DNA from 3 places in the Sphingopyxis sp. MWB1 genome. Region 3 is predicted to be linked to each of the others. Evidence: riboswitches for the same ligand, from Rfam matches in the RefSeq annotation. Region 3 holds a riboswitch; each other region holds the start of a gene.
The links. A riboswitch is a leader RNA that binds a small molecule or an ion and turns the genes downstream of it on or off. The one in region 3 is predicted to bind cobalamin.
Positions count from the first base shown of each region.

Region 1: another riboswitch for cobalamin. It lies ahead of JV18_RS0100445 (ABC transporter substrate-binding protein); the one in region 3 lies ahead of JV18_RS0103410 (TonB-dependent receptor plug domain-containing protein).
Region 2: another riboswitch for cobalamin. It lies ahead of metE (5-methyltetrahydropteroyltriglutamate--homocysteine S-methyltransferase); the one in region 3 lies ahead of JV18_RS0103410 (TonB-dependent receptor plug domain-containing protein).

Region 1 covers NZ_JQFJ01000001.1:100,231-109,998, reverse strand. The annotation lists gene JV18_RS0100460 (translocation/assembly module TamB domain-containing protein) at 1-2,366, opposite strand, end outside; gene JV18_RS0100455 (autotransporter assembly complex protein TamA) at 2,366-4,723, opposite strand; gene JV18_RS0100450 (protein adenylyltransferase SelO) at 4,954-6,441, opposite strand; cobalamin riboswitch at 6,528-6,713, shown strand; gene JV18_RS0100445 (ABC transporter substrate-binding protein) at 6,787-7,731, shown strand; gene JV18_RS0100440 (FecCD family ABC transporter permease) at 7,728-8,711, shown strand; gene JV18_RS0100435 (ABC transporter ATP-binding protein) at 8,704-9,480, shown strand; gene galE (UDP-glucose 4-epimerase GalE) at 9,546-9,768, shown strand, end outside.
Region 2 covers NZ_JQFJ01000002.1:2,423,585-2,433,352, forward strand. The annotation lists gene JV18_RS0112100 (aminotransferase class V-fold PLP-dependent enzyme) at 1-607, shown strand, start outside; gene JV18_RS0112105 (acyl-CoA thioesterase) at 662-1,087, opposite strand; gene metE (5-methyltetrahydropteroyltriglutamate--homocysteine S-methyltransferase) at 1,071-3,383, opposite strand; cobalamin riboswitch at 3,499-3,716, opposite strand; gene JV18_RS0112115 (winged helix-turn-helix transcriptional regulator) at 3,770-4,147, opposite strand; gene gstA (glutathione transferase GstA) at 4,276-4,884, shown strand; gene JV18_RS0112125 (nuclear transport factor 2 family protein) at 4,881-5,276, shown strand; gene JV18_RS0112130 (tautomerase family protein) at 5,280-5,504, shown strand; gene JV18_RS0112135 (SDR family NAD(P)-dependent oxidoreductase) at 5,679-6,419, opposite strand; gene JV18_RS0112140 (TetR/AcrR family transcriptional regulator) at 6,518-7,126, shown strand; gene JV18_RS0112145 (hypothetical protein) at 7,226-8,524, shown strand; gene JV18_RS0112150 (NAD-glutamate dehydrogenase) at 8,694-9,768, shown strand, end outside.
Region 3 covers NZ_JQFJ01000002.1:526,223-535,990, reverse strand. The annotation lists gene JV18_RS0103435 (adenosylcobinamide-GDP ribazoletransferase) at 1-374, opposite strand, end outside; gene JV18_RS0103430 (histidine phosphatase family protein) at 371-952, opposite strand; gene cobT (nicotinate-nucleotide--dimethylbenzimidazole phosphoribosyltransferase) at 949-1,965, opposite strand; gene JV18_RS0103420 (DUF1636 domain-containing protein) at 1,962-2,372, opposite strand; gene JV18_RS14565 (hypothetical protein) at 2,374-2,940, opposite strand; gene JV18_RS0103410 (TonB-dependent receptor plug domain-containing protein) at 2,940-4,910, opposite strand; cobalamin riboswitch at 5,055-5,240, opposite strand; gene cobO (cob(I)yrinic acid a,c-diamide adenosyltransferase) at 5,325-5,933, opposite strand; gene JV18_RS14560 (PilZ domain-containing protein) at 6,231-6,860, shown strand; gene aguB (N-carbamoylputrescine amidase) at 6,876-7,727, opposite strand; gene JV18_RS0103390 (agmatine deiminase family protein) at 7,784-8,767, opposite strand; gene JV18_RS0103385 (M28 family metallopeptidase) at 8,919-9,768, opposite strand, start outside.

The DNA of each region.
Region 1 (9,768 bases), on a different contig from region 3:
GCGACCGCAATATCATAGTCATAAAGGCGCGTCCCGGCGATCTGGACATCAGCGACGATATGGGGGGTGTCATACAAAATGACATCGGCGTCGATAATCGCCGATTCCATCGACAGACCTGCCGCCCCCGGCAGCCTCAGCCCATTGGCACGGGCATTGATGGCGGCGGCCTGATGCGCGCCATCGGCACTGAGCCGGATGAGCCCGCCCAGCCCCTCCCCCATGGCGTCGAGCCGCCCCTCAAACGGTCCCGCCCTGGTCTGCACCAACTGGCCGGTGAAGCCGATGCCCGCCAAATCGGCGCGGCGCACGTCGATCTTCATCGGTCCAGTCGCCATATGCAGGAACACATCGGCGGTCAGCGGCCCATAATCGGTGTCGCCCTTTGCATCGAGCAGATAGCCGCCCGGGGCGCTGTTGACCCGCGCGACCAGCTTGGCAAGGCCGATGCCCAGCCCCGGTTTTTCAGCCGTGACGATCGCGCGCGGCTGAGCGAGCGTGCCTTCGACGCGCAGGCCAAGCGGGCCATAATCGCTCGAATGGCCCCGCGCGCTGAGGCGGAGCTGGCCGTCGAGCGCATAGGTCCCCTCGCCACCCGTCACGCGCAGGCGCGGCGCGGTCAGGCGAAGCTGGTTGAAGCGCAGCACCCCATCGGTGCCATAGCGGATGGCGGCGGTGCCCACCGCATGGCCGCCAAGAAAATCCTGCACCCCCGAGTTGAACAGTCGGGTCGAGCGGGCGCGCACATTGCCCGCAAGTTCAAAGCCGCCGGGTGCGGTTTGCAGGTCGATATCGGTTTCAACCGCGAAAATGCCGACGCTTTCGACATGATAATCATTGACATGGCCATCGAGCGCGCCGGTGTAGAAACCGCGATTGAGGTCGGCGACGACGATCGCCCTGGCATTGATGCGCGGCGAGCGCAGGCGCAGATTGTCGCTGAGCAACCGGCCGTTTTTATAAGCGAATTCGCCGTCCATCTGCACCGGGGCAATGGTGCCGCCCGCGACGACATCGAGCCCGTGCAGCCGCGCGGCGCGCCCGCTGACCGGGATTAATATCTGGTCGGGATCGACCTTTGCCCGACCCGCAAGCTGAAGCGCATCGACGCTGAGATCGTTGAAGGCGAAACGCCGGGCATTGGCGCGATAATCGACGAACGGCTGAGCAAATTCGCCGTCGAGCCGGGCGGTGGCGCGCAGCCCCTCGCCGCGGATATCGGGCGCCAGCGCGCTGGGCCGCAAAATATTGATGGCAAGTTGCAGATCATCATAATGATTGCGCGCCAGATCGACGCCGCCGCTGATCCCCACCCGCATGGCATCCGAAGCGAGGCGCCCGTCAAGCTGCCCCTTGCGTTCGGCGAGGCGACCCTTGAGATCCACCGCCGTTTCCCCGGCGAAGAGCGAGGCCAGCATCCCCGACAGAAAGGGCGCGGCGCGGGTGGTGCCCTTTACCGCAAACAGTCCGTCGCGCGCCGACACGTCGAGCCGCGCGAGCGAGGCGGTGCCGAGATCGCCGGTCAGCCGGCCGTCCCATTTGGCCCAATCGCCCTTGCCGTCGAGGCGAAGGGTCATCGGCTGTTTCACCCCGACCAGCGCGGCGATCACCCCGCCTTGCGGCGCGTGAAGGTCGAGCGTCATCGCAAGCCGGTTCTTGTCAGGCACCGCGTCGAGCAGCAATTTGGCCTTGTCGCCCTTTCCGGCCCCGCCGCCCGGAGTGCCCGCACCGATGCTTTCAGCATCCGCCGTCACCTGTGCGCGGCGGTCAGCAATGGCGACTTTCCCGGCGATGCGCATATCCTGCCGCTGGCCGGTGACCGCTTCGCCGATAATCAGCCGGTCGATCCGCAAGAGGCCAATGTCGATATCAAGGTCGGGGAGCAAGGGCTCGTCGCTGTCCGGCACCTCCTTGAATTCGGGCAGGCGCCGCAGCGTCATTCGCTCTGCCGTTGCCGAACGTATGTCGAGATGACTATCGAGCAGATAGGCGAAGGGGCGCCAGTCGATCCGCACTTCGGGCGAGCGAAGAAAAACGCCCCTGGGGTCCGACAGGGTGAAATCGCGCACCCGCATCGCGCCATAGAGCGACCCGTCGAGCCGGCCGATGCCGATCTTCATCCCATTTTCAAATTCATGCTTTTCAATCTGGGTGATAACAAAGCGCCGCCCGGCATCGCTGTTGAGGCCGATGAGAAAGATGGCGAGCAAGGTCACAAGCCAAGCAAGCCCGATCAGCGTGCCGCGGACCAGACGGCGCGGCCAGCTGCGCCCCGTGCCATTGCCGCTATCCTGGCTGCCAGTTGCGGCGGCGGGAACCTCCGCTTCCTCGGGCGCGGTTGCCGGGCTGATCGGCGTCTCGCTCATCAGAAAGCCTGGCCAATGGAGACATAGACGCTGACCCGCGATTCACCCGGCTTGCGGTCGATGGGGGTCGCAATATCAAGCCGCATGGGACCGAAATTGGTATAGAAGCGTCCGCCTATGCCAATGCCGAAGCGCATATCTTCCAGCGTCGGGGTCGGGCCGCGATACACCTGCCCGGCATCGACGAAGCCGACGACGCCGAAATTGCCAAAGCGGTAGCGCGCCTCCAGCGCGGCTTCGTTGACGCTGCGCCCGCCAATGGGGTCGTGGTTCGGATCCTTTGGCCCCAATTGCTGATAGCCAAAGCCGCGCACCGAACCGCCGCCGCCCGCGTAAAAGCGCCGCGAGGGGGCGATTTTCTGGCGATCCGCGCCCAATATGCTGCCAATACGCAGCCGGCCGGCGATGACGATGGAATCGGTGATCGGTTGATAACCGCTGGCATCGAAAAGCAACCGGCCATAGGGCGAAAAATCGCCCGCGAGCGAGCCTTCGGGCTGAATTAACGTGGTCAGACGGAAGCCGCGCGTGGGGTTGAGCAGGCTGTCGCTGCGGTCGAGCCCCAACTGGCCCGTCAGCCCCAGGATCGTGTAGAAATCGCGGCGGCGCAGTCCGCGCTGGAAATCATAATCATCCTCGCGCGTGGCGATCAGGTCGATGCCATAAGCGTAGGTGAGCTTTTTCTGCCAGATGGGCGTCGATTCATAGCTGACCCGCGCGCCGACCCGGCCGGTTATGGCATTGAACGCATCATAATCGCTGCGCGTGGCTTCAGCGACCAGCTCGAAGGTACGGTCGCGGCGCGCGGCGTTGGAGCGGCGCATCGTCACGCCAATGCCCTGTTCCTGTGTGCCCGCAACCCCGCGCAGGATCAGCGCCCCTTCGGGGGGGAAGAAATTGCGGTGGGTCCAGCTTCCTTCGACGCGCAGTCCCTGCCCCGTGCCATAGCCCGCGCTGGCGGCGAGCGTGCGCGGTGGTCCGGCCTGCTGCGTCACCATCATCGTCACATATTCGGTATCGTCGCCCGCGCTTTCGCCCGTGCGCTGAGGCTCGGCGGCGACGGTCGAGAATAGTCCCGTTGCGACCAGCGCCTGCCGCAGATCGTCGACCAGTCGGCTGTCGTAAAGATCGCCGCGCTTGAACCGGGCGAGCACCGCGACATGATCGGCATCAAAGGCAAGGTCGCCCTTCGTCTCCACCCCGCCGAAGCGCGCACGCGGGCCAATGTCGACGGGAAGCGTATAGGCGCCGTCGCCCGTGACGCCGTCGAGCAGAATATCGCGCTGGCCGACGACCGCGAAGGGATAGCCTTCTTCTGGCAGCTTGAGCGCCACGGCGGCTTCAGCCCCCTGTACCCGCTGCGCGACGATCGGCTCGCCGACGCGAAGCGGGAAATTATCGGCTATGAGATCGGGCGGAACCGTGGGGTCGGCCTGAATCTCGATGGACGAGAAATTATAGCGCACCCCCGGCGTAACCGTGAGGACGGCCCGGATCGGCTGGGTTTGCGGCGCCTCGGCTTGCTGGCGGTCGCCGCGCTCGATGCGGGTCGCGACTTCGGCGTCATAATAGCCTTCGGACGCCAGGATGCGCTGCAGCAATTCGCCATCAGCAGTCAGCCGCGCACGCAGCATCGCGCCATTTTCGGCCTTGCCATCGCCGTCATGCAGCGCCGACAGCTCGCGGAAGGTACCGGCCATGTTGAGCTCGCTGCTCTGGTCGGCCTCCTCCAGCCCCGTGACTTCTATGCTATAGGCGACTTCGCGGTTGCGATCCTCCTGATCGGCTTCGGCAAATTCGACCGGTTCGACATCGAAGCTTTCGATCGGTGGCAGCGGCGCGAGCAGTTCGGGATCGGTGATCGGCGAATCACCAATGGATTCGACCGCATCCCCATCGGCCAGCGCGGGAAGCGCGGCGGCATCACGATCATCGGCGGCGGGGTCGCTCTCATCCCCGTCTCCATCCGAATCGGCGGCGGCACGTTGGGTGGTGTCTCCCTTGTTCCCAGCATCGCCCGGCTCCTGTTCAGCGAAGCGCTTCTCGAAATCGGCGAGCGATTCGAGCGGGCGGTCGAGTTCGGCGTCATCCTCGGCACGGATCGGCGGGATGGCCTTGCGAAATTCATCATCGTCGATGATTGGTTCGACCGTCGGCAGGATCGCGTCGGGCGGCGGAGGCGTCGGGCTGGCAATTTCCTTGCTTTCGCGCGCTTCGGCGCGGCGCTCCTCGCGCTCCTCCGCCGCTGCATCAGCGGCGGCATCCTCATCTTCGTCGGTGGCGGCGTCGGCTGGCGGGGATTTTTCGGCGGCAGGCGGCGGCGGCGCTTCTTGAGCGGCGAGCGGGGCGCTTGCCATCAGGCCAAGCAGCGAGGCCGACAAAAGCAGCCACGCCCGTTCCCCGGAAAGAGGCTTGGTTACTTCACATGGTTTTTCAGAATATTGCATTGATGGTCAGCCGGATCGCGCACTTTTGGCCCGCCAGCGGCGACGGCGCAACCCGATTTTCTCCATCCTCGTGCAATCGTTGATCCATGTCGCCATCTCCTTGCCGCGGCGGCCTGTCTTTTCAACAGCTTCACTGCATTTCAGGTCCCGCAAAAGGTCCGATAGGGCGCGGCATCGCGCGGCGGTGGAAGCGCATAATCGGCCCATGGCGCGCGCGCTTCATATGGGTGACGCACCACGTCGAGCAGCGCGACCCAGGGCGCCATGTCCCCCGCCTCCGCCGCAGCAAGCGCGGCCTCCACCTGATGATTGCGCGGAATGTAGAGCGGATTGACCCGGTCCATCGCCGCCGCGCGGGCCGCTTCATCGCCGCTTTCGCGGGCGAGCCGCGCGCGCCACTCGCCATGCCAGCGAGTGAGCGCTTCGCCGGGCGACAGGGCGGCCAAGGGCCCGGGATCGCCGCGCAGATCGGCGGCGAGCGCGCGAAAGAAGAGGGTGAAGTCGGTGCCCTCCCCTTCCCCGCCCCCATCCCCGACGGGCGCTTCCAATGCGGCGAACAGCGCGTCAATCAGCGCGGCGTCGCCGTTCTCTTCCGCCGAAAGCCCCAGCTTGGCGCGCATCTGTTCGTGCCAGCCGGCGCGGAAGCGGTCGGGAATGGCCTCGACCAGGGCTTTCGCGCCTTCGACATCGGCGGGATCGACGGCGTGGATGGCGGGCAGCAACGCCTCGGCAAAGCGCGCCATGTTCCAGTGCAGGATTTGCGGCTGGCGGCCATAGGCATAGCGGCCCTGCGCGTCGATCGAACTGAAGACACGGTTCACGGCGAAATGGTCGACAAAAGCGCAGGGGCCATAGTCGATGGTTTCGCCGCTGATCGCGACATTGTCGGTGTTCATCACCCCATGGACAAAGCCCAGCCCCAGCCAGCTGGCCACAAGCGCGCATTGCAGGCCGATGACCCAGTCGAGCAGCGCCAGATGCGGATTGGCGCTGTCCGCCAGTTCGGGGAAATGGCGCGCGATGCTGTAGCGGGAGAGACGTTCGACATGCCCGGCGCCAAAATGAGCAGCGAAAAACTGGAAGCTGCCGACGCGAATATGGCTGCTGGCGATGCGGGTGAGGATCGCGCCGGGGTGGCCGCGCTCGCGCTGCACCCGATCCCCCGTTGCGACGGCAGCGAGCGCGCGGGTTGTCGGCACGCCAAGCGCCGCCATCGCCTCTGACACCAGATATTCGCGCAGCACCGGGCCGATCGCGGCCTTGCCATCGCCATTGCGCGAGAAGGGCGTCGGTCCCGATCCTTTCAGTTGAACGTCGAAACGCGCGCCGTCCGGGGCGATGATTTCGCCGAGCAAAAGCGCGCGGCCATCGCCAAGCTGCGGGGTGAAATGGCCGAACTGATGCCCGGCATAAGCGAGCGCAATGGGGGCGGCGTCGTCAGGCATGTCCTGCCCGGCGAAAAGGCGCGCGAGCGCGGCGTCATCCGCCCCCGCCCGGTCGATCCCAAGCCGCGCGGCGAGCAGATCGTTGAAAGCGAGGAGGGCAGGCGCGCTGGCGGGCGCGGCCTCCGCCGGGGTGTAAAAGCCCGCCATCTCGCGGTGAAAACTATTGTCGAACCCCAGTTTCATTCCGGCTCCTTATGCTTTTCCCTATGTCGCGGCTGGGCGCAGCAATTACAAGTTTGCCAATTGCCGCTCCGCCACGCTTTTGCTAGCGCCGCGCTGTGACAAAGGGTCCCCGGCAACGGGGATAAAGGGAAGTCCGGTTCGAGTCCGGCGCTGCCCCCGCAACTGTCGCCGGCGAGAGCGATGCCGAAAAGCCACTGGGCCAGCGGTCCGGGAAGGCGGCATAGATCAGCGACCCGGCGAGCCAGGAAACCTGCCCCTTGTCGCCGTTATCTGTTCTCGGGCGGGGTGCACCGGGAATGGGCGGGGAAACTCGCGCGACGGCAAGGCCGACCGCGTGGAGGATGAATGGCAGATGCGATTATCCGGGGCCGCCCTGCCCCCGACCGAGCCGCCAGACGGTTCGCGAACCTGAAGCGCCGCTTGCGCGCGCTTGCCATGCTCGGCCCCATGGCGCTGCTCCCCGCCTGCCAGCCCGCCGCCGCACTCGCCGACCGGCAAGAGGGCGATAAGCCGCGCGTCGTCAGCATTGATTATTGCGCCGACCAGATGGCGATCGGCCTGCTGCCCCGTGCGCGCATCGCGGCGATATCGCATGAGGCCGACAGCGACGTCAGCTTTTCAGCGCCGCGCGCGCAGGGCATCGCGCGCCTGCGTCCCGCGCTGGAGGATATTATCGCGCTGCAGCCCGATATGGTCGTGCGATCCTATGGCGGCGATGGGCGGTTGGCGGGGCAATTGGAGAAGCTCGGCATCCAGGTCGTCCAGCTTGGCTATGCCGGGGATATGGCCGGGGTGCGCGCCGATATGCTGCGCGTCGGGCGCGAGCTGGGGGCGGAGCCGCGCGCGCATGCCCTCGTTGCGCGTTTCGATGCCAATCTCGCGGCGGCCGAGGCGGCGGCAGCCAAGCGGAACGACAGGCAGGCGCCGCGCCCCCACGCGCTCTATCTGACCCCCGGCGATGTCACAACCGGACCGGGATCGCTGGTGGCAGAAGTGATCGAGAGCGCGGGCTTCACCCCCTATCGCCAGCGCCCCGGCTGGGGTTCGATCCCGCTGGAGGAACTGGTGCGGCGTCCGCCAGATATGGTGTTTCGCGCCTTTTTCGACAGCTCGCGCTATGCCCAGGATCGCTGGACATCCTCGCGGCATCCGGTGCTGGGCCGGGTGACGGCGGGGGTTCCCGATGTGGAGGTGCCGGGGGGCTGGCTCGCCTGCGGCAATTGGCTGGCCGGCGATGCGGTGGCCAGGCTGGCGGCGGCGCAAGCGGCGATGAAGGGCGGCGCGATATGAGCCGGGTCAACGCCGCGCTGACCGCCCTGCTGATCGCCATGGCGCTGATCGCGCTGATGGCGGGGCCGTCGGGGCTGTCGCCGTCACTGCCCATCGACTGGGCGCGCGGGCGCGACCCCGCGGCGGCGATGATCCTGTTCGAGATCCGCCTGCCCCGCGTACTGGCCGCGGCGCTCGTCGGCGGCGCGCTCGGCATGTGCGGCGCGGCGCTGCAGGCGCTGACCCGCAATCCGCTCGCCGAACCCGGTGTGCTCGGCGTGTCCGCTGCCGCCACGCTGGGCGCGACGGTGACGCTTTATTTCGGGCTGGCCGCTGCCTGGCCCTGGGCGCTGCCCATTGGCGCGGTGACGGCGGCGATGCTGGCGACCGCGCTGCTCGCCTCCGCCGCCGTGCGCACGCAGGGCATGGCGACGCTGATCCTGATCGGGGTTGGCCTCTCCAGCCTGTCGGGCGCGCTGATGGCGCTGATCCTCAATTTTGCGCCCAATCCCTTTTCGCTGTCGGACCTTGTCAACTGGACCTTGGGGTCAGTCGCCAACCGCAGCCTCGCCGACCTTGGTTTTTCGGCGCCGCTGATCCTGATCGGCGCGCTGTTGCTGCTGGGCCAGCGGGCCAATTTGTCGCTGCTGGCGATTGGCGAGGCGGCGGCGGTCGCCCATGGGCTGAACGCGCGCGCATCGCGCATGGCGGTGATTATCGGCACCGGGCTGGCCACCGGCGCGGCGGTCGCGCTGGCGGGCGCGGTCGGCTTTGTCGGCATTGTCGCGCCGCATCTGGTGCGCCCGTGGGTCGGCCATGATCCGGGGCAATGCCTGTGGCCATCGGCGCTGCTGGGCGCGGCGCTGTTGATTCTCGCCGATCTCTTTGTTCGCATCCTGCCAACCGAGGATGAGCTGCGGCTGGGGGTGGTCGCCGCGCTGGCGGGCGCGCCGATCTTCATCGCCATCATCCTGCAACGCGGAAGGATTCACCGTGGCTGAAGCCTTGATCCTGGAGCGGTTGAGCGCCGCAGTGCGGGGGACGTCGCTGGTCCGGCAAGTCGATGCCACCTTCGCGCCCGGACGGCTGACCGCTATCGTCGGCCCCAATGGCGCGGGCAAGTCGAGCCTGCTGCGCGCCATCGCGGGCATTTTACCCGCGAGCGGCGCGGTGCGGCTGGGGAATGAAATGCTGGGTGCGCTGACGCCCGTGGTGCGCGCGCGGCGGCTCGCCTATCTGCCGCAAAGCCATGAGCTGGCGTGGGACATCAACGTCGCTGACATGGTCGCGCTGGGCCGCTTTGCCTATGGCGCGGTGCCGGGGCGGCTGGCGGTGGAGGACGCCGAAGCAGTGGCGGCGGCCATGGCCGAAACCGGCTGTGACCGCTGGGCCGACCGGCGGGTAACGAGCCTGTCGGGCGGCGAACAGGCGTTAGCTTGCCTTTCCCGCGTGCTTGCCGCCGATACGCCGGTGCTGCTGGTCGATGAGCCTGTCGCCGCGCTCGACCCCGCAAACCAATATCGGGTGATGGAATGCCTCGCCGCCCGCGCGCGCGCGGGGCGCATTGTGGTTTCCGTGCTGCACGATCTATCGCTGGTCGCGCAATTTGCCGATGAGATTTTGTGGATGGAGAAAGGACGCGCGGTTGCCGCCACCGACGCCGGGGCCGAAGCGCTGGCGCGCCATGTGCCCGCGCTGTTCGAGCGCAGCCCGACCTTGGCGGCGGACGGGTCAAAAGCGCTTTATTTCCGGCGGGCGGCAAAGAGTTAACCCCCGCTTCGCCGTTCCATGCTATGGCGCGCGCCAACAGAATCGGCCATTTTCACGGGATAGCGATGAAGATATTTGTGACAGGCGGCGCAGGCTATATCGGCAGCCATACATTGGTGCGCCTGCTTTCCGCCGGGCATGAGATTTGCGTATTCGACAATTTTTCGAACAGCTCGCCTGAGGCGCTCGCGCGGGTCAAGCAATTGACCAACCGTGATTTCGCGCTGGTTGAGGGCGATATTCGCGATGCGAGCGCGCTGACGCGGGCGCTTGTGGAATTTGGAGCCG
Region 2 (9,768 bases), 1.9 Mb from region 3:
CGATGCCATTGTCGATGCGGCGCATAGCTGGGGGCAGCTTGATTTCGCGCTTCCCGACCTCGGCGCCGATTTCGTCGGATTGAACCTTCATAAGTGGATTGGCGCGCCGCTGGGGGTGGGGGCGGTCTATATCCGCAAGGATCGGCTGGACCTTATTGACCCCGATATCGCCAATGCGCCGCCGCATGGGGATAGGGCGCGGTCGCGTGTTCATACCGGAACGGTCGATTATGCCGCGCAGCTGAGCGTGCCCGCGGCCTTTGCCTTTCAGGACCGCATAGGTGATGCGCCCCGCGCCGCGCGGCTGCGCCATTTGCGGGACTTGTGGGCCGAGGAGATGCGGGACACGCCGGGAATTGAGATTCTGACCCCGGCGGACCCGCGCCTTTATGGCGGGATCACTTCCTTTCGCTTTGCCGGCCGAACAAGCGTGGCGGAGAATGTCGCGCTCGCGAAACAGCTGCTCGATGCGCATGGCATTTTCACCGTGCATCGCAGCGGCCCCGCGCGCGGCGCCTGTGTCCGCGTGACGCCCGCGCTCTTTACCCGCGCCGCCGATATGGAACGACTGGTCGGGGCGCTGCGGCAGATGCTGAGGAGCGCCTGACGGAGAAGGGTCCCCGCCTACGCGGGGACACATGCCGTTAGGGCGATGCTTTCGTTATGGGGAGAACTTTGCAGGCGCCGCCTCTTCCGCGAGTGGCGGCACCGGCCTTGGCCTACGGTCGGGGCCGACTGCGACGAAGATGAAGCGCGCTTCGGTCACGCGATGTTCGTCGCTGGCATGGCGATCGCGCGCCCAGGCTTCGACCGCGACATGCATCGAGGTGCGGCCCACCTTGACCAGCCGGGCATAGACGGAGACTTCATCGCCGACGAAGACCGGACGGTGGAAGGACATGCCCTCCACCGAAATGGTCACGGCGCGCCCGCGCGCGTGAAGCGAGGCGACCGAGGATGCGGCAAGGTCCATCTGCGCCATCAGCCAGCCGCCAAATATATCGCCATAGACATTGGCATTGGCGGGCATGGCGGTGACGCGGACGGCGGGCGCGCTCGTCGGCGCTGTGTCAGCGGCGGGCATCATAGGCGCCCTTCACCCGCATCGCATGGGCGGCGGCGACCATGGCGACAAGCGCCGGGCGCACTTCTTCCCATTTGCGCGTCTTGAGCCCGCAATCGGGGTTCACCCAAATTTGCTCGGCTGGGACATGTTTCCCCGCCAGCGACAAAAGCTGCATCATCTCATCCGTCGCGGGAATGCGCGGACTGTGAATGTCATAGACGCCGGGGCCGACCTCGTTCGGATAGGAATAGCTGGCGAAGGCGTCGAGCAATTCCATCTGCGAACGCGCGGTTTCGATCGAGATGACATCGGCGTCCATGGCACCGATGGCGCGGATGATGTCGTTAAACTCCGAATAGCACATATGGGTGTGGATCTGCGCATCATCGCGTACGCCCGACGAGGTGAGGCGAAAGCTTTCGACCGCCCAGTCCAGATAAGCCTGCCATTCGCTACGGCGCAGCGGCAGGCCTTCGCGCAACGCGGCTTCATCAATCTGAATGATCGCGGCGCCCGCGGCTTCCAGATCCTGCACCTCGTCGCGGATCGCAAGGGCAATCTGGCGGCAGCTGACCGCGCGCGGCTGATCGTCGCGGACAAAGGACCAGTTGAGGATGGTGACGGGGCCGGTGAGCATGGCCTTTACCGGCTTGTCGGTCTGATCCTGGGCATAGCGCCACCAGTCGACGGTCATCGGCGCGGGGCGCGATACATCGCCATAAAGGATCGGCGGTCGGACGCAGCGCGAGCCATAGCTTTGCACCCAGCCCGCCCGCGTGAAAGCAAAGCCCGAAAGCTGCTCGCCGAAATATTGCACCATGTCATTGCGTTCAAATTCGCCGTGAACCAGGACGTCGAGGCCGATTTCCTCCTGCCATTTCACTGCGGCGCGGGTTTCGACGCGCAGATATTGGGCATAGGCGGCATCGTCCATTTCGCCCCGCCGGTGCGCGGCGCGCGCCTTTCGCACCTCGGCCGTCTGGGGGAAGGAGCCGATGGTCGTCGTCGGATAGGCGGGAAGGCGCAGCCGCCTTTGTTGCAATTTGCGGCGTTCGGCGAAGGGGGAAGCGCGGCTTGTGTCGCTTTCGCCAAGCGTCGCCAGCCGGGCTGCCACATCCGGATTGTGGATGCGCGTCGAGGTCTGACGGGCGACGGCGGCGATGCGTGAGGCGGAAAAAGCGGAGAAGCTCGCATCCTCGCCTTCGTTGAGCGCCATGGCGAGAGCAGCCAGCTCCTCGATTTTCTGCGCGGCAAAAGCGAGCCATTGCGCGATTTCCGGATCAAGCCCGGTTTCAAGCGCGAGGTCGGCGGGCACATGAAGCAGCGAGCAGGAGGGGGCAAGGATCAGGTCGCGCTTTGCGGCATGCTCCTTCAATCGCCAGTAAAGCGCAGGCAGGTTGGCGCGCCAGATATTGCGACCGTCGATGACGCCAAGCGAAAGAAGCACATGCGGTCGCAACTTTTCAAGCACGGGTTCGAGTTGTTCGGGCGCGCGGACAAGATCAAGGTGGAGGCCGTGGACGGGAAGTCCCGCGACCAGACCAAGATTGTCGCCAAGCCCGCCAAAATAGGTGGTGAGCATGAGCTTTGGCCCGGAGGTTGCGAGGCGGGCATAGGCGCGTTCAAAGGCGTTGCGCTGTTCGCTTGTCAAATCGAGAACGAGACAGGGCTCGTCGATCTGGACCCATTCGGCCCCCGCTTTCGCCAGCCGCGCCAATATTTCCCCATAAATGTCGAGCAAAGCGGGAAGCAGCGCCAGCGGTTCGACCGCCTTGCCCTTCGCCAGCATCAGATAGGAGACGGGGCCGAGCAGCACCGGGCGGGTGGCATAGCCCAGCGCCTTTGCCTCCTCAAATTCGTCGAAAATCTTGGTCGAGGCGATGCGGAAACGCTGTCCGGCGGTGAGTTCGGGGACCATATAATGATAGTTGGTGTCGAACCATTTGGTCATTTCCTGCGCGGTTCTGTCATGGGCATGGCCGCAGCCTGTGCGGTCCCCATCCCCCGGCGCGCCGCGCGCCATCGCGAAATAGGTGTCGATATCGACCCGATCGCCGTCCCAGCCATAGCGCGCGGGAATCGCGCCGATCAGCGCGCTGGTGTCGAGCACATGGTCGTAGAGCGAGAAATCATTGGAAGGCAGAATATCGGCACCCAGCGCCTTTTGCCGCGCCCAATGCGCAAGGCGCAGCCCGGCGGCGGCATTGTCGAGATCGGCGCGGGACGATTTGCCCGCCCAATAGCTTTCGAGCGCGAATTTCAGTTCACGGCGAAGGCCGATGCGGGGAAAGCCAAGAGTGGCAACGCTGACAGTCATTTTCTGGCACCTTGCATGAAGGCAAGGGTTCGGCAGGCGAGCAGGCACAGGGCCCCGCGCCCAGACGGCAAGGTCGGACGCAGCCATGCTTGCGGCCTGACCGGACACCCCGCCGGAGGACGTATCTGACGAGGCAGGTCTCCTGGCTCGCGGGTCAAAGCATACGGTCGGGCCTTCCCGGTTCCTTGCCGAACCAGTGACACATGATGACCGCCGCTCACCGCTTACAGTTGCGGGGGCAGCGCCGGCCTTGCCCCGAAAGGCGCACCGGCTTCCCGTCTTAGCTTTGCATGCCGAAAGGGCGCGCGAAGAACCTCGACAGGGTGAAGCATAGACATGCCATCGCGCCTGTCAATCAAGATATAAAGATTTCTTTATATCTTGCTTTAGGAGGTGTGCGCGGCTTTGGGTGGCCCGCTTTTCTGAAGTGCTTTCAGCCGGTGGCCAACCGCAACAATGGCATCGAGCGCCGGGATGAGTTCGAAGCCGAGCGGCGTCAGCTCATATTCGGTGGACGGGGGCGAGGTGCGCCGGACATGGCGCAGCAGCACGCCCTTGGCCTCCAGTTCGGACAGGCGGGCGGACAGCACTTTGGCCGATATGGGCGGTATATCGACGCGCAACTCGCTGAAGCGGCGCGGCCCGGCGCGCAGCGACCAGATGACATTGGGCGCCCAGGCCCCGGCGATGACCGCCATACATTCGGTCAACATACAGGGTTCGGGCGGGCGAGGGACCTGATTGCGGCGCATTTTGAGCGGCATGATGCGGGTTACCTGGTTTCTGTGGAGTAACGCATTTCTTCAAGTAACCAATGGTTATCATGTTGTCAAAGGTAACTATGTCCGGCATCGCCGCGCACAGCCTGAATTGCACGAAAGGATGATGCGTCATGAAGCTGTTTTACAAGGCGGGGGCCTGTTCGCTGGCCAGCCATATCGCGCTTTTGGAAATGGCCGCCGATTTCACGCTGGAGGCGGTCGATACGGTGAAGGGCGCCACGGCCAGCGGCGCGGATTATCGCGCCATCAATCCCAAGGGCTATGTTCCCGCGCTGGCCCTTGCAGACGGGGAGATATTGACCGAAGGACCGGCCATTCTCCTCTATCTTGCCGATCAGGCCGGAGCAGGCGTGCTCGCGCCGCTCGCCAGCCGCGAGCGGGCGCGCATGGTCGAGCAGCTCATCTTTACCTCGTCCGAGCTACATCGCGCCTTCAAGCCGCTGTTCCGGCCCGGCGCGAACGAAGCCGACCAGCAGGCGGCCCGTGCCGAGGTCGCGCAAAAGCTCGCGCATGTCGAAGCATGGCTCGCCGATGGGCGGGACTATGTCGTCGGGGAGCATTTCACCGTCGCCGACGCCTATTTGTTCGTTGTCGCCAATTGGACGGGCTTTACCGGCATGACGCTTGATCCCTGGCCGCATCTGGCCGCGCATCATCAGCGCATTGCCGAGCGCCCGGCGGTTCGCGCGGCGATGCAGGGCGAAGGGCTGCGTCCTTGAGCCGTGCCGATTTCGAAGCGGTGCAGCAGCTGATGACCGCCTATTTCGACGGGCTCTACCGCGCCGACAGCGCTGCGCTGCGCCCTCTTTTTCACCCCAGCCTCACCTATGTGTCGGCAGGTGCGGGCGATGATTTCACGCTCGATCTTGAGGCCTATATGGCGCGGATCGACCAGCGCGAGCCGCCGGCCATGCGCGGCGAGAAAAATAATGGCGCGGTGCTGGAGATCGGCTTTGGCGGGGAGCGCATGGCGCGGGTCACGGCGCGCATGGCCATGATGGGCCGCGACTATCTCGATTTTCTGACCCTTGTTCGCGATGTGGGCGGGGCCCCCGGCTGGCGCATCGCCGCCAAGATTTTCACCTATGACGCGCATGCGCGGGAGGCCTGATCCATGCCCTATATCCTGATTCAAGTGACGCGCGAAGGCGGTCCCGAAGGCAGAGGCCCATCGCGCGCCGAAAAGGCTGAACTGATAGCGGGCACCACCCGGCTGCTACAAGAGGTGCTGGGCAAGGACCCCGCCGCGACCATGGTGGTGATCGACGAGGTCGAACTCGACAATTGGGGAATAGGCGGCCTGCCGGTTCCCGAATTTCGGCGCCGGAGCAAGGGCTAGCGGATGGTGTGCCAGCTAGCGAGAAGAGCGAGGACAGCAAGGGCCAATGTGGCGGCCGCTAGGGCGGTGGGCGGATTGCCGCGAGACTGATGAACGGGGGCAGGGCAGCAAATTCGCACACCACCATGATGGCGGTGTCCGCGCCGAGCTACGCCCCCCCCCCCGCCCAGCGGGTCATGCATTTGCGCCATTGTCGACGAGAAGCGCGGTGCCGGTTATCGACCCTGCTTCGGGGCTGGCCAGATAGGCGACCGCCGATGCGATATCGTCGGGGGTGCCATAGCGTTTGGCCGCGGTGCGCGCGATCTGGTCGGGGGCATGATCGCCGCTCGCCGGGTTCATATCGGTATCGGTCGAACCGGGATGTACGGTGTTGACGGTAATGCCGCGCGGGGCAAGGTCGCGGGCCAGCGCCTGGTTGAACATCGTCAGCCCGGCTTTGCTTGCGGCATAAGCGGCAATCCCCGCGATCGGCGCCTGCAGGGCCAGATTGCTGCCAATTCCGATGATGCGTCCGCCTTCGCTCATATGCGGCAGGGCGGCTTGGATGGCGATGAAGGGCGCGCGCAGGTTCACCGTCATTGTGGCGTCGAAATCCTCCAAGGCCATTGTCGGCACGGGCGCCGCGATGAAGATGCCCGCATTGTTGACGAGAATGTCGAGGCCGCCGAGCGTCTGGGCCGCTTGGTCCACCGCCTGTTTGACCGCCGCGGCATCGCGATTGTCGGCGGCGATGGCGAGCGCCCGGCGCCCCATGGCCTTGATCGCATGTACCACGCCGTCTGCCGCGTCGGCGGATGATGCATAGCTGATCGCGACATCGGCGCCATCTTCCGCCAGCCGCCGGGCGATGGCGGCGCCGATACCGCGACTTCCGCCGGTGATAAAGGCGCGTTTTCCAGCAAGTTTCATCATATTGCCTGCCTATTTATGTAGTGATTGATACATAAATAGGCAGGCTTGCAAAAACATGTCAATCGAAATATGTATCAACTGATACAGAAAGGTAGGATATGGCGGAACGTGGCCGTCCACGCAGCTTTGATCGCACCCAGGCACTGGACCGTGCGATGCATTTATTCTGGCGCCAGGGCTATGGCGCGCCCCTTGGCGAACTGACTCGCGCGATGGGGATCAACGCCCCCAGTCTTTATGCTGCCTTTGGCAGCAAGGACGCGCTGTTCTGCGAAGCCGTGGATCATTATTGCCGGCATCATGGACAGGATATTTGGCAAAGCCTGACCAGCCGCCCCGACGTGCGCGACGCGATCGCTCATTTTCTGCTGGCGACGGCGGAGGCCTATTCGGTGCCCGGTGATCCGCCGGGATGCATGGTGGTGCTGGGCGCGCCCTTTGCGGTCGATCAAGACAGTGCGGCGCATCGTGAATTGCATGGGCGTCGCCGCGCCAATTTGCGCGAACTGGCCGCCCGTCTCCGCCGCGGAGTCGAAGAGGGGCAGCTGCCGCCCGACTTTCCGGTCGAAGAAGCCGCGGCTTTTTACCTCACCGTTCAGAGCGGCATGTCGGTCATGGTGCGCGACGGGGCGGACCGCGATACGCTGCTAGCGGTGGCGCGGGGTGCGATGCTGGGATGGGACCGCTGGATGGGCGAGCCCGACTGAACAGGCACGGAAAGAGCCGCGTATCGCCTTTATCGTTTACGCGGCTTTTACCAATTCGGGTGCATCACCGTCGGCGATATTTGCGACTGGGGATAGGTGATGGACAGCATGCGCGGTCTGCTTTCGGGCAACCACGGCCAGGATGACGGCGCAATCGACGCCCCCCCGGTCGTGGGCGTCGATGAACGGCGGATGCAGGTTCGGGCCTATAATTATTGGGCTTCCTTGCTGGGCGACCGCAGCTATCCTTCGGTTGAGGATCTGAACCTCGATCGCGCCGATTTCGGCGCCAATGCGGTGCTTCTTGATTTCACCAGCGGTGTCGAAAATCCGGGGCTGGCCTTTATCGGCGAAAAGTTGCGCGCTGAATCCGAGATCGGCGACGATGTTCATTATATCAGCCAGATTCCGGGGCGGTCGCTGCTGTCACGGCTGACCGACCATTATCTTCAGATCATCGCCAATCGTTCGCCCATCGGTTTTGAGGCGGAGTTTGAAAATGAGCGCGGCATGACGATCATGTACCGCGGCATTTTGCTGCCCTTTTCCTCCGACGACGATACGATCGACTTCATTCTGGGCGTGATCAACTGGAAGGAAGTAGCACCCGCCGACCAGGAAGCCGAATTGCAATTGTCGGTTGAGCAGGCGCTTCGCAGCGCGGCTCCGCTGACGGCGCCCGCACCGATATGGGCCGACGGCCCTGTTTCGGGACAGGGGATCGAGGAAGCCGCACCGGGCTTTGGCGCATTGGGGGACGACGCTGGGGCGCCGTCGACGCCGGTTGCGCCCGATGCAGCGCTTTCCGACTGGCTTGCGCTTGCTCGCGAAACCGCCGCCCGCGCGTACCAGGCCGATAGTCGCAGCCGCGCGGCGCTGTATCAGGCCGTCGGAACGGCCTGGGATTTTGCACTTGCAGCGCAAAGCCATCCCGATGATTTCGCAGCCTTGCTGCGCGATGCGGGATTGGGCGTCCAGGCGCGCGCACCGATGACGCCGGTGGTCAAGCTGGTCTTTGGCGCCGATTATGACAAGACGCGGCTGGCTGAATATGCCTGTGCCTTGACCCATGCGGGCGAAGCCAATGTCGGGCGCGGCGAGTTGGCTGCCTATCTGGAAAATTATGCCGGCGGCCTGAAAGGGCTGGTCAAGGATGTGCGCGCCCTGCGCCGTAGCCGTGCGGCCCCGCGCCGCCATTCGGCCAAGGCATTAAACGCGCTGCGCGAAGCCCGCCCTGCGGCGATGCTGAAACATGATGCGGGAGAGGCGGAGTTCGTCCTCCTGATCGCGCGCAGCATGGCCGATGGCCAGGTGGGAATTGTCGCGCGCGCCGATGACGATCCGGCGCTGGTCGAACGGCTGGCCAAAAAGGCCAAGCCGCTTGCCAACGGCGAATGACCTGCACAGCGCAACGACGAGACCAAAAATTGAAATAATTTTATGCGCGCGGCGCTGCAGGCCTTGAGCCTCGCGCGCGGTGGGCGCATAGGGTGGCCGTAGCGAAAGGGTCCGCCGATCCTGGTGAACCCCGCGCCATTGTTACGGATGTTGACCCATGTCTGAAAATATGTCCGACGCCCCCCGAGCGGACGATTCCTCCCCCGAAGCCACCCCCGACATTCCCCTCCATATCGCCAAGGCCTATCGAGCCGCTTTGCAAGGCAGCGCGCTGCCGGGCGAAGGCGATGATATGGACAAGGCCGCGCTGGCCGAGGCCGGTGCCTTTGCCGCCCGCGCATCACTGATGCGACAGGCGGCGACGCCCTCGCTGCTGCTGGAACCGCTTGCCGCTGACGGCACGGATCGCCGCATGCGTCTGGCCGTCATCAATGACGATATGCCCTTTCTGGTCGATTCGGTGTCGCAGGTCGCGGGCGCGCAGGGGCTTGTCATCCACCGTATCTTGCACCCCGTCGTCGCAATCGAGCGCGATGCGAAGGGCGTGTTGCAAAATGTCGGCGCGGGTGAGGCGCGTGAGTCGGTCATTTATATGGAATTGGAACGCGGCGATGCGCGGGCGCGCCGCCGCCTGCTCGACGCGATAGAGGCCGCGCTGGCCGATGTACGCGCCGCCGTTGCCGACTGGAAGGCGATGCGTGCCGCGATGCTGGCCGACGCCGCCATGCGCACCGAAGGCGAGGGCGCGGAGCTGCTGCGCTGGTTCGAGGGCGGATCAATGACCCAATTGGGCCATGAATGGCGCACCCGTGATGGCAAGATGCACGATCCGCTGGGGCTGAGCGCCTCTGCCACGGGCGAGCTGTTGTCGGATGCCGGATTGGAAGCGGCTTTCGACTGGTTTGAAAACGGCGGCCGCGCGCCGCTGTTGATCAAATCGAACCGCCTGTCGTCGGTGCATCGCCGCGTCCTGCTCGACCTGGTGGTCGTGCCCGAATATAAGGGCAAAAAGGTGGAACGCCTGTCGATCCATTCGGGCCTGTGGACCAGCGCGGCTTTGTCGGCGCGGCCCGACAAGGTGCCGGTGCTGCGCGCGCAGCTCGACACGTTGATGGACAAATTCGGTTTCGACCCCGCTGGCCATGCAGGCAAGGCGCTTGCCCATTCGCTGACCGCGTTGCCGCATGATCTGCTCATTGCTTTTGATGCGACCGCGCTCGAAGAACTGGTGCTGACGTCGATGT
Region 3 (9,768 bases):
ATCAGCTTGGCGCATAGCTGCAGGATGAGTGTGCAAACGCCAAAGCTCCCCATATGCGGGTCCTCGAGAACGGCACGCAGCCGCGCGGCGTCACCCGCCCATTTATGCGCTGCCCCGGCGGCATCGGCGACGTCCCCCAGTCCGTCAAGGTGCAAGGCCCCGGTGATGCCCACCCACAGCAGCAGCGCGACCAGCGCCCCCGTCCATGGGTCGATCCGCGCGCCCGCCCAGCCGCCGCAGGCCACCAGAGACCCGACGATCAGGCCGACGGCGGGAAACCAGCGCATGGATGCGGCAAACTCTTCGCCCGAGACCGACAAGTGCGGCGTGGGCAACCGGGTCAGAAACTGGATCGCGACGATCAGCCCTTTCATGGCTGCAGTCTTTCGATCTGCGTATCTGTCCGATCGCCGTCGGGCCAGATAGTCAGCGAGATGAGCGCGCCATAGGGCAGGGAAAAGGACCAGAGGCTTTTCAGCGGGAAGCCGCAAAGCTGATGCAACGCCGCGCGAATGGCGCCGGCGTGGGTGACGACCAGCGTTGGCACGGGGGCTTGCTCTGCCAGTTCCGCCAGCGCCGCCGAGACGCGCCCGACAAGCGCCGACCAGCTTTCACCCTCCGGCGGCGGGCTGTCATCGGGGTCGGCCCAAAATCGTTCAAGCAAGGCGGGGTCCAGAGCGGTTGCGGACTGTCCGTCCCATGCGCCGAAGTTCATCTCGCGCCAGCGCGGGTCGATGATGGCCTCCACATGATGCGCCGCCCCGATATGCTCGGCGGCGCGGCGGCAGCGGGCCAGGTCGGAACTCAAGATCCGTTCAAAGTGGAGATCGCCCACCTGCGCGGCGCAAGCAGCAATGCCATCGCTGGTCGGCGCCATATCGCTATGGCCGAGCATCAGTCCCGGCACTTCGGGCGCCCCGTGCCGCAGCAAATGGAGCGCGAAGGGCTTCACAGGCCGGATGCCACGGCAGCCTCGGAAAAGGTCGCCATTTCGTCATGCGCTGCGAGCGCAGCACGGATCACATTCACCGCCACGGCGCCGCCGCTCCCTTCGCCCAGCCGCATATCGAGCGTCAGCAGTGGTGTCAGTCGCAAATGGTCGAGCAGGCGCCGGTGTCCCGGCTCGGCGGAACAATGGCCCGCGAGACAATGGTGGGTAATTGCAGCGTGCGCGGCGGCGAGCGGGGCGAGCGCCGAGGAACAGATGAAGCCGTCGAGGATGACGGGCACTCTCAATTGTCGCGCGCGCAACGCCGCCCCGGCAATGGCCGCAATTTCGCGGCCACCCAGACGGCGCAATGTTTCAAAGGGGGAGGGTGGCGCGGTCCCATGCAGTGCCAGCGCGCGGTCGATTACGGCGCTTTTTCGCGTTAGCCCTTCGGTGTCGACGCCGGTGCCGGGGCCAACCCACTGCGCGGCATCGCCGCCAAAGCTTCGGGCGCACAGCGCAGCGGCGGCGGTTGAGTTGCCGATCCCCATTTCGCCCAACAGGATGAGGTCGAGGTCTGGCTCGACAACTGCGGCGCCCGCATTGATGGCGGCGAGGCACTCCGCTTCGCTCATCGCCGCTTCTTCGCTGAAATCGGCGGTCGGACGATCGAGGTCGAGCGCAACGACTTTCAGTTCGAGATCGGCGGCGCGGGCCAGCGCGTTGATCGCCGCGCCCCCGGCCTCAAAGTTGGCGACCATCTGCGCGGTAACGGCAGGCGGGAAAGCGCTGACGCCGTGGCGCGTCACACCGTGATTGCCCGCGAAAATGGCCGCCCGACCCTTATGGATGCGCGGGCGCGCAATGCCCCGCCATCCTGCGAAAAACAGGGCGATTTCTTCCAACCGCCCCAGCGACCCCTGCGGTTTGGTAAGCTCTGCTTGCCGCGCGGCTGCCGCTGCGCGGGCATGCCCATCGGGCGCGGGCAGTTCCGAAAGTGCGGCTGCAAAGGCCGCCGGGGTGGGAAAGGCGGTCATTCGGCGACAAAGCCCGGTGGGGGCACGCGCGCGATGAAATGCCCCTTGATGCCTTCGGGCCAGTCCCCATAGGGAACGCGCCCCTCCGCGCTTGCAGCATAATGGACCGCATAGTCCATAATCGCGCGCGCGGAGCCTTCCTCATCGCCGTTGAAGCGCCCCAGAATATAGCCGATTTTCCCCGGTGCGCGCAGATGAATGGTGCAAGCCTCCCCGCAGGCAAAGAGGCAGGGCATCTGCTGTATCGCGACCTCCGCGCTCGCGGCCATCTCATCTTTGACCCGGCATAGCGCGTCGAACAGGCGCTGCCCGCCGCTCTGCCCCTGATCGTCGTGGCGCGCGTCCGGGCGGTGGCGGCAGCTATTGCACACCACCACCGCCGGTCCCGGTTCGACGGGCGTCAGCATATCAAGCCGCCGCCGCCCTGATGACCAAAGGGGAGGGGCGGGGAAGCGCCGGGACCCCCGCCGCGACGAGCGTCCGGTAAAGCAGGAACAGGCCGATCAATATCGCCCCGTTGCGCAATCCCTGTTTCAGCAGCAATTCCGGCGCCAGCGTGATCTCCAGCCCGCCCAGCACCAGCGCCCAGGCCGCGACGACCAGTTTGAACGCGACAAAAGCCGCGCCATAAGCCACCGCCAATCGCGCCGCCATCGAGCGAAGCTGCACATGACGCAGCGCTGCATAGGCGCCGCCCGCCGAAGCGAGCGCAGCGGTGCCAAGGCCGACGCCCCAGCACAGCGTGCTCCAATCGCGCGGATAATCATGGAGGCCAAAGCCCACAATCTGGCTCACCGCCCAGGCCAGCAGCATCAGCAGCATGCCGTCCCGAAACCGCATATGCGTAGCCGCCAGCGCCGCCAGCGACGGAAAAGGCGTCGCGCAGGCGAGCAGCAGCGTCGTCGCCGTGCTCGCCCCGGTGAACAGCGTTATCCACAAGGTGCCAGCGCGAGGGGCGTTTGCCCGCGCCCTCATCAGAAGCGCCCCCGGATACCGGCGTAAATGCTCCGCCCGAGCGTGCCGTAGCGATAGGTCGTCATATAATCCTGGTCGAACAAATTCTCGACCCGGGCGAAGAGTTCAGCCTCCTCGGCCAACCGATATTCAGCGCGCAGATCAACCAGTGTATAGGCATCGAGCTTGCGGGCATTGCTGGCATTGTCATAGCTCTTCCCCGACCAGCGCACCGCCGCGCCCAGGGTCAGACCAAAGGGCAGTTCATAACTGGCCGAAGCATTGGCGCTGTGGCGCGGGCGGCGCGGCAGCCAATTGCCCTCCGTCGCGGAGCCCGCGGAGCGGTCCTCGGCCACGACCCAGCTATAATTGCCGTCCAGCAATAGCCTGCCGATGTTCAGCGCCGCGATCGCCTCGATCCCATGCGCTTCGCTGCGCGCAAGGTTCAGATAATAGCCCCAGCGCGGCGTCGTCGGATCGCCGGGTACAAAGCAGAGCGGATCGCTGCTGCCGGGCGCACAGCCATTGTAGATGATCTGGTTGGTGGTCGTCCGGTCAAACCAGGAAGCGCCAAGCGAGAGGCGGTCGTCGAGCAGCCGCTGCTCTACCCCCGCTTCCCAGCCATGCGCCCTTTCGGGGTCCAGCGTGACATTCCCATAATCGCTGAACAGCTGATAAAGCGACGGCGCCTTGAAGCCCTCGCCGTAGCTTGCGCGCAGGATCGTGCCGGTGCCCAGCTGCCAAGCGCCGCCCGCTGCGAACAGCGCCTTGCCGCCATAGCGTTCATGGTCGTCATGGCGCACCCCGCCTGTCAGCGTCAGGCCGTCCAGCGGCTGAACGCTGAGTTGGCCATAGAGGCTGGTGATTTCCGCCTCGCCCCGCGAAAAGGGCGGAAGCGGCGTCGCGGCCGAGGCCGAAGGCGAACGGCTCTTGAAAGACGAACGCTCATTTTCCAGCCCAAAGGTCGCGGTCACCGCATCGGCGAGGTCGAACACACCCTGATATTCCCAGCGCTTGTTGCGGCCATCGGCCTCATAGCTGCGCTGGCGTTCGCGGTCAGGGTTGAAATGGTCGCGGTTGGTATCGGTATAGGCATAAGCGATGCGATTGCGGAAACGCCCCGAGAGCAGGTCGAAATTCAACCCCGCATAGCCCACAAATTCGCGGTTGATGCCATAGTCGGCGCTGTCGCCCATGAAGCCGTCAAATTCATTGCGGCCCTTGGCATAATAGCCTCGCAGATCGACGCTCACATTCTCCGTCAGCGCGAGTTCGGCGCGCCCCGACACATTGCTGTTGCGATAGCCATCGCGTTCGCCGCCGCCGAATTCGGGACGAAGCGCCGAAATGCCTTCGGTGGTGAAATGCTGCGCGCCGACGCGCCAGGCGAGGGGCCCGGTCCGTCCGCCGATGGCGGCGCGGGCGCTGACCGTCTCGCGCGATCCGGCTTCAATGTCGAAACTGCCCTCCAGCGATTTTTCGGGCGAAGCGGTGACAATATTGACGACCCCGCCAATCGCCTGACTGCCCCACAGGATCGACTGCGGCCCGCGCAATATTTCGATCCGGTCGATATCGCCGACCATCAGATTGGCGAAATTATAACCGCCCGCGGTCGAGGAGGGATCGTTGAGCTTCACCCCGTCGATCACCGCGACCGTATGTTCTGCTTCGGCGCCGCGGATGCGCAGCGAGGTCGCCGTGCCATAGCCGCCGTTGCGTGAATAGGAGACGCCGGGGGTGCGCAGCAGCAATTCGGTCACCCCCAGATCCTGCGCCCGGTCGATGGCGGCCTTGTCGAGGACCGCGATCGATGCGGGAATCTCGTCAACATCGACCGGCGTGCGCGTCGCTGTGACGATGATCGAATCGGTAGCCGCGGCAACGACCGAACTGGTGGTGGACATGGCGCTCCCGTCCTGCGCCAACACAGGAAAGCTCAGTGCAAGGGCGCCGAGCGAGACGGAATTGCAGATGATATTACGCAGCATTTGATACCCTATCGACAAAGGCGCCCACGCGCGAAGCTGATGCTGCGGCCTGTCATGGGCACACCTCATTCACTCCGCCCTAGGGCGACCAAACCTGTCGTCATGCGGGTTCACCCCCGTTCGCCCGGCACACCCTGTCCGCGCGAAAGACGACGGCGACGGGCAGGTCTCCTGGCTTGCGGGTCAGCGCCGCCGGGCCGCCTTCTCGGTCCCTTTCGGGTCCAATGGCGTCTGGCCTGGGGCTCGCCGCATACAGTTGCAGGGGCAGCCGGGTTTTTCCCGTTCCCTTTTAATCCCCCCGATGGGGGAACCTGTCGCGGGCGGGGCGTTACATCGAACCGCCCCATCCGGTCAATTGCTGCGTTGCAATAGGAGGAAGAAAAAGGGGACTCGGCAGCAACGAGGGGCGACAGGCTAGAATTCGATTCCTGCCTGCGCCTTCACATTTTGTTCGCGAAAGGGATGCTTCACCAGTCGCATCTCCGTCACCAGATCGGCGGCGTCGATCAGTGCCTCCGGTGCATGGCGTCCGGTGATGACGACATGTTTCATGGCGGGCTTGGCGGCCAGGGTTTCCAGCACGTCATCGAGCGGCAGATAATCATATCGCAGCACGATATTAAGCTCATCGGCAATCACCATGGCATAGGAGGGATCGGCGATCATGCGCTTCACTTCTTCCCATGCAGCGGCCGCGACCGCCATGTCGCGGGCGCGGTCCTGCGTATCCCAGGTGAAGCCCTCGCCCATCGGCTTGAACTCGACCAGCGCGGGAAACTGATCGAACATCGCCTTCTCGCCGGTGGTCATCGCGCCCTTGATGAACTGCACCACGCCCACCTTCATTCCATGTCCCATTGCGCGGATTGCCAGGCCGAAAGCGGCAGAGCTTTTCCCTTTACCATTTCCACTATGGACGATGATTAACCCTTTCTCGACCGTCTTGCGCGCCAGCTTGCGCGCTTGGGCCGCCTGCACTTTCTTCATGCGGTCATGGTGCTGAATTTCCGAACGATTTTTCATTTTTATTCCGAATATGGGCGCAAAAGCATTGCGACATTAACGATATGCGAATAGGCCCATTTTAACATTTAATGTCACCGTTGTAGCACCGTTATATTGGACAGGATGAGAAAATTAATCATAGTGGGTCAGCATCCTTTCCCCCCGGAAGGCGGTGTGGTCGGCGAAAAATCCTGTCCGCCGGACCGATCAGGACCGTCGTGGAAGGACGTGAAGCAATGAGTTGGGCTTTGTCACAGCCATTTGCCGATCATCCCTTCCCTGCGCTCCATTGCCGCCTTGCATGAGGATCATGCCATGAATGATGCGTCCCCCCCCAACGCAGACCCTTATCGTCCCGAAACCATCCCGCCCGCGCAGGAACGGCGCAGCGGCGACCGCTATCGTACCGTCTGGCGTATCGCCAAGGTCACGCGCGAAGCCGATGTCGGTCTGTGGCGAGTGCGCAACATGTCGAACCGCGGATTGATGCTTGCCGCTGATGTCCCGATCACCGTTGGGGAACATCTCAGCATCGCCCTTTCCGATACGGTGGTGGTCAGCGGCAAGGTTGTCTGGGCCAAGGAGGGACGCTGCGGCGTTGCCTTTGACGCCGAAGTCGATGTCGCCGAAACGCTGAAACAGCTTGCCGCCGAACAGCGCGCTACCGGCTATCGCCAGCCGCGCCTGCCGGTTCGCAAGCGGGCAAAGCTTGTCGTCGATAATCAGGCGAGCGAAATCGAGCTGATCAATCTTTCGCAAAATGGCGCAGGTTTCGTTCACGACGGACATTTGCCCGTCGCGAAGGAGGTTGAGCTTATCCTCACCGACACCATCCGGCGCAAGGCGATCATCCGCTGGTCGCGCGATACCCAGGGCGGCCTCTGGCTAACCCAGCCGCTCGACCGCACCGACCTCGAAAGCATCCGCCGCTTTTACGACGAATAACGGCGCGGCCGCCGCTCAGATGTCTTCGACCAGCCGTCCGTAAAGCTGCGGGCGGCGGTCGCGGAAAAAGCCCATGCCGGCCCGGTGCCTGGCGGCGCGGTCCAGATCGATCGTTTCGACCAAGACGCCGGTCTCGCCCGCGCCAAATTGCTGGGTCAGATCGCCCCATTCGTCGCTGATAAAGCTGTGGCCGTAAAAATTCGCATCGCCTTCCGTGCCAATCCGGTTGGCGGCAATCACCGGCATACAGTTGGATACCGCATGACCCTGCATGGCGCGCCGCCACATGCGGCTGGTGTCGAGGTCGGCGTCATAAGGTTCGCTGCCGATGGCGGTGGGATAGAAAAGCAGTTCCGCGCCCATCAGCGCCATTGCCCGCGCGCATTCGGGATACCATTGATCCCAACACACCCCCACACCGATGCGGGTGCCAAACACATCCCAGGTTTTGAAGCCCGTATTCCCTGGGCGGAAATAATATTTTTCTTCATAACCCGGGCCGTCGGGGATATGGCTTTTGCGATAGGTTCCGATGATTTCGCCATCGGGACCGATCATCGCGAGCGTGTTGTAATAATGCGGCCCATCCTTTTCGAAAAAGCTCGTGGGGATTGCTACCTTCAGCTTTTCGGCCAATTCCTGCATCGCGACGACGCTCGGATGTTCTGCCGTCGGCTGCGCGTTTGCGAATAATTCTTCTTGCTCAACCTGACAGAAATAGGGGCCTTCAAATAGTTCGGGCGGCAGGATGATCTGTGCCCCTTTGGCTGCAGCAGCCTCCACCAATATGGCAACCTTTTCGATATTGGGTTCCGTTGGGCCGGGAAGGGGGAGTTGCAGCGCGGCGACGGTGATAGTGCGGGTCATGGCGGATTCCGAAAAGAAGTGAGGGCGAGAGAATATAGGGCGGCCCCTCCGGGATGCTAGGCCGGGAGTTGCTGGCTCGAACAATGAAAGCTGCCGCCGCCTGCGATGATCCCGCGCGCCGGAACGCCAATGGCCCTGCGATCGGGAAAAAAGGTCCCAAGCGCGTCCACCGCCGTCCCATCGTTGGCCACGCCATATGTAGGGACAACAATCACGCTGTTGCCGATATAGAAGTTCATATAGCTGGCTGCGACCAGCTCCCCATCGATTTCAACCGCGCCGGGAGATGGCAGGTCGACAATCTCGATTCCGCCAAAAGCTTTGGCTCTTTTCTGTGCATCAGCGTAAATCTCGGCATTGGGGTCGTGCTTGTCTGCGGGGATGGGAAGGGCCAATCGCCCCTTACCCACGAAACGAGCCAGATTATCGACATGGCCGTCGGTATGATCGCCGCTCAAGCCGTGCCCCAGCCACAACAGCCGTTCGATTCCCAGCGATTGGCGCAAGCCTTCCTCTATATCCTCGCGCGTCAGCGTCGGGTTGCGGTTGGGATTGAGCAAACATTCCTCGGTGGTCACGCCAAGGCCTTCACCATCGACATCAATAGCGCCGCCTTCCAGCACCCAATCCACATCGTCTACAGGCAAGCCGGATTCATCCGCCAGTGCGGCCCCGACCTCCTTGTCGCCGGGCATGACAAATTTCTCACCCCACCAGTTGAACTGGAAATTGCGCGCGCGCCGCGTCGCGCCCTTCCCGACGATCAGCGGGCCGGTATCACGTAGCCATATGTCGCCCAGTGGCTGGATCAGAATGCGCACGCCGGGATGGACCAGCTTTACGGCGATATCCGCCTGCGCTGCGTCATTGACCACCAGAAGCACCTCTTCGCCGCGCCCTCCATCATGAACCGCATTGGCGAAAGCTGCGACATCGCGTCGCGCGGCCTCCAAATGTCCCGACCATTCCTCGGCCATATGGGGAAAACCAATCCACACCGCTTCATGTGGTGCCCATTCAGCGGGCATGGACAGGGTCATGAAAGGATCCTTTTGGGTTGATTCGACCGGATAATGGACGAGCGGCGCCATGCGTCAAAGCCGGTTTCCGGGCAAGGTGCCGCAAAAGAAAAGCACCCGTCATGGAAGGCCATGACGGGTGCTTTTGCTTTTGCTGCGAATCTCAGCGCGATCAGGCGGCCGTGCGGCTTTCGTCCCGGGCCTTGCGGAATTCATCGCCCTCGTTCCAATTGGGCCAGGCGGTCGTCATCGCCAGCATCCGGCCCACCGCATAATAGAGACGCAGGTCGGCCATCATTCCGTCCCAGCTCGTGATCGCCGACATGTCATCGGAGGGCGCATGATAGCGTTTTTCCGTATAAGCGTCGGCCCAAGCCTTTCCGGCCGCTTCACCGCCTTCCAGCAAATCCTGCCCGCCATCGAAATAGATCATCGGCACACCGAGCTTGGCGAGACTGAAATGGTCAGAGCGATAATAATATCCCTTCTCCGGCGACGGCTCATCGACGATCACGCGCTTGTCCATCGCTACTGCCTTTTCCAGATAGGCTTCCAGTTCCGATTTGCCGCGACCGATCACGACAATATCCTTGGCCGCCCCGGCGCCCGACAGCGCATCCATATTGACTCCGCCGACCGTCTTGGACAGCGGAAACACCGGATTTTCGGCATAATATTTCGATCCGAGCAGTCCCGATTCCTCGGCTGTCACCGCAAGGAACACCATGCTGCGGTCAGCAGGACCGGCCTTCTTATTGGCTTCCGCCAGCGCAACAAGCGCGGCCGTTCCGGTAGCGTTGTCAATCGCACCGTTGCAAATGCCGTCGCCGTCAACTGGCTCGCATTTGCCCAGATGGTCCCAATGCGCTGTGTAAAGGACATATTCGTCGGGCCGCTGGGTGCCGGGAAGCAGACCGACGACATTTTTGGATTGTTTGCGTGCGATTTTGTTCTTGAACGACAGCGAGGCTTTCACGCCGCTCAAAGGGACAGGTTTGAATCCCTTTTTCTTTGCGTCAGTG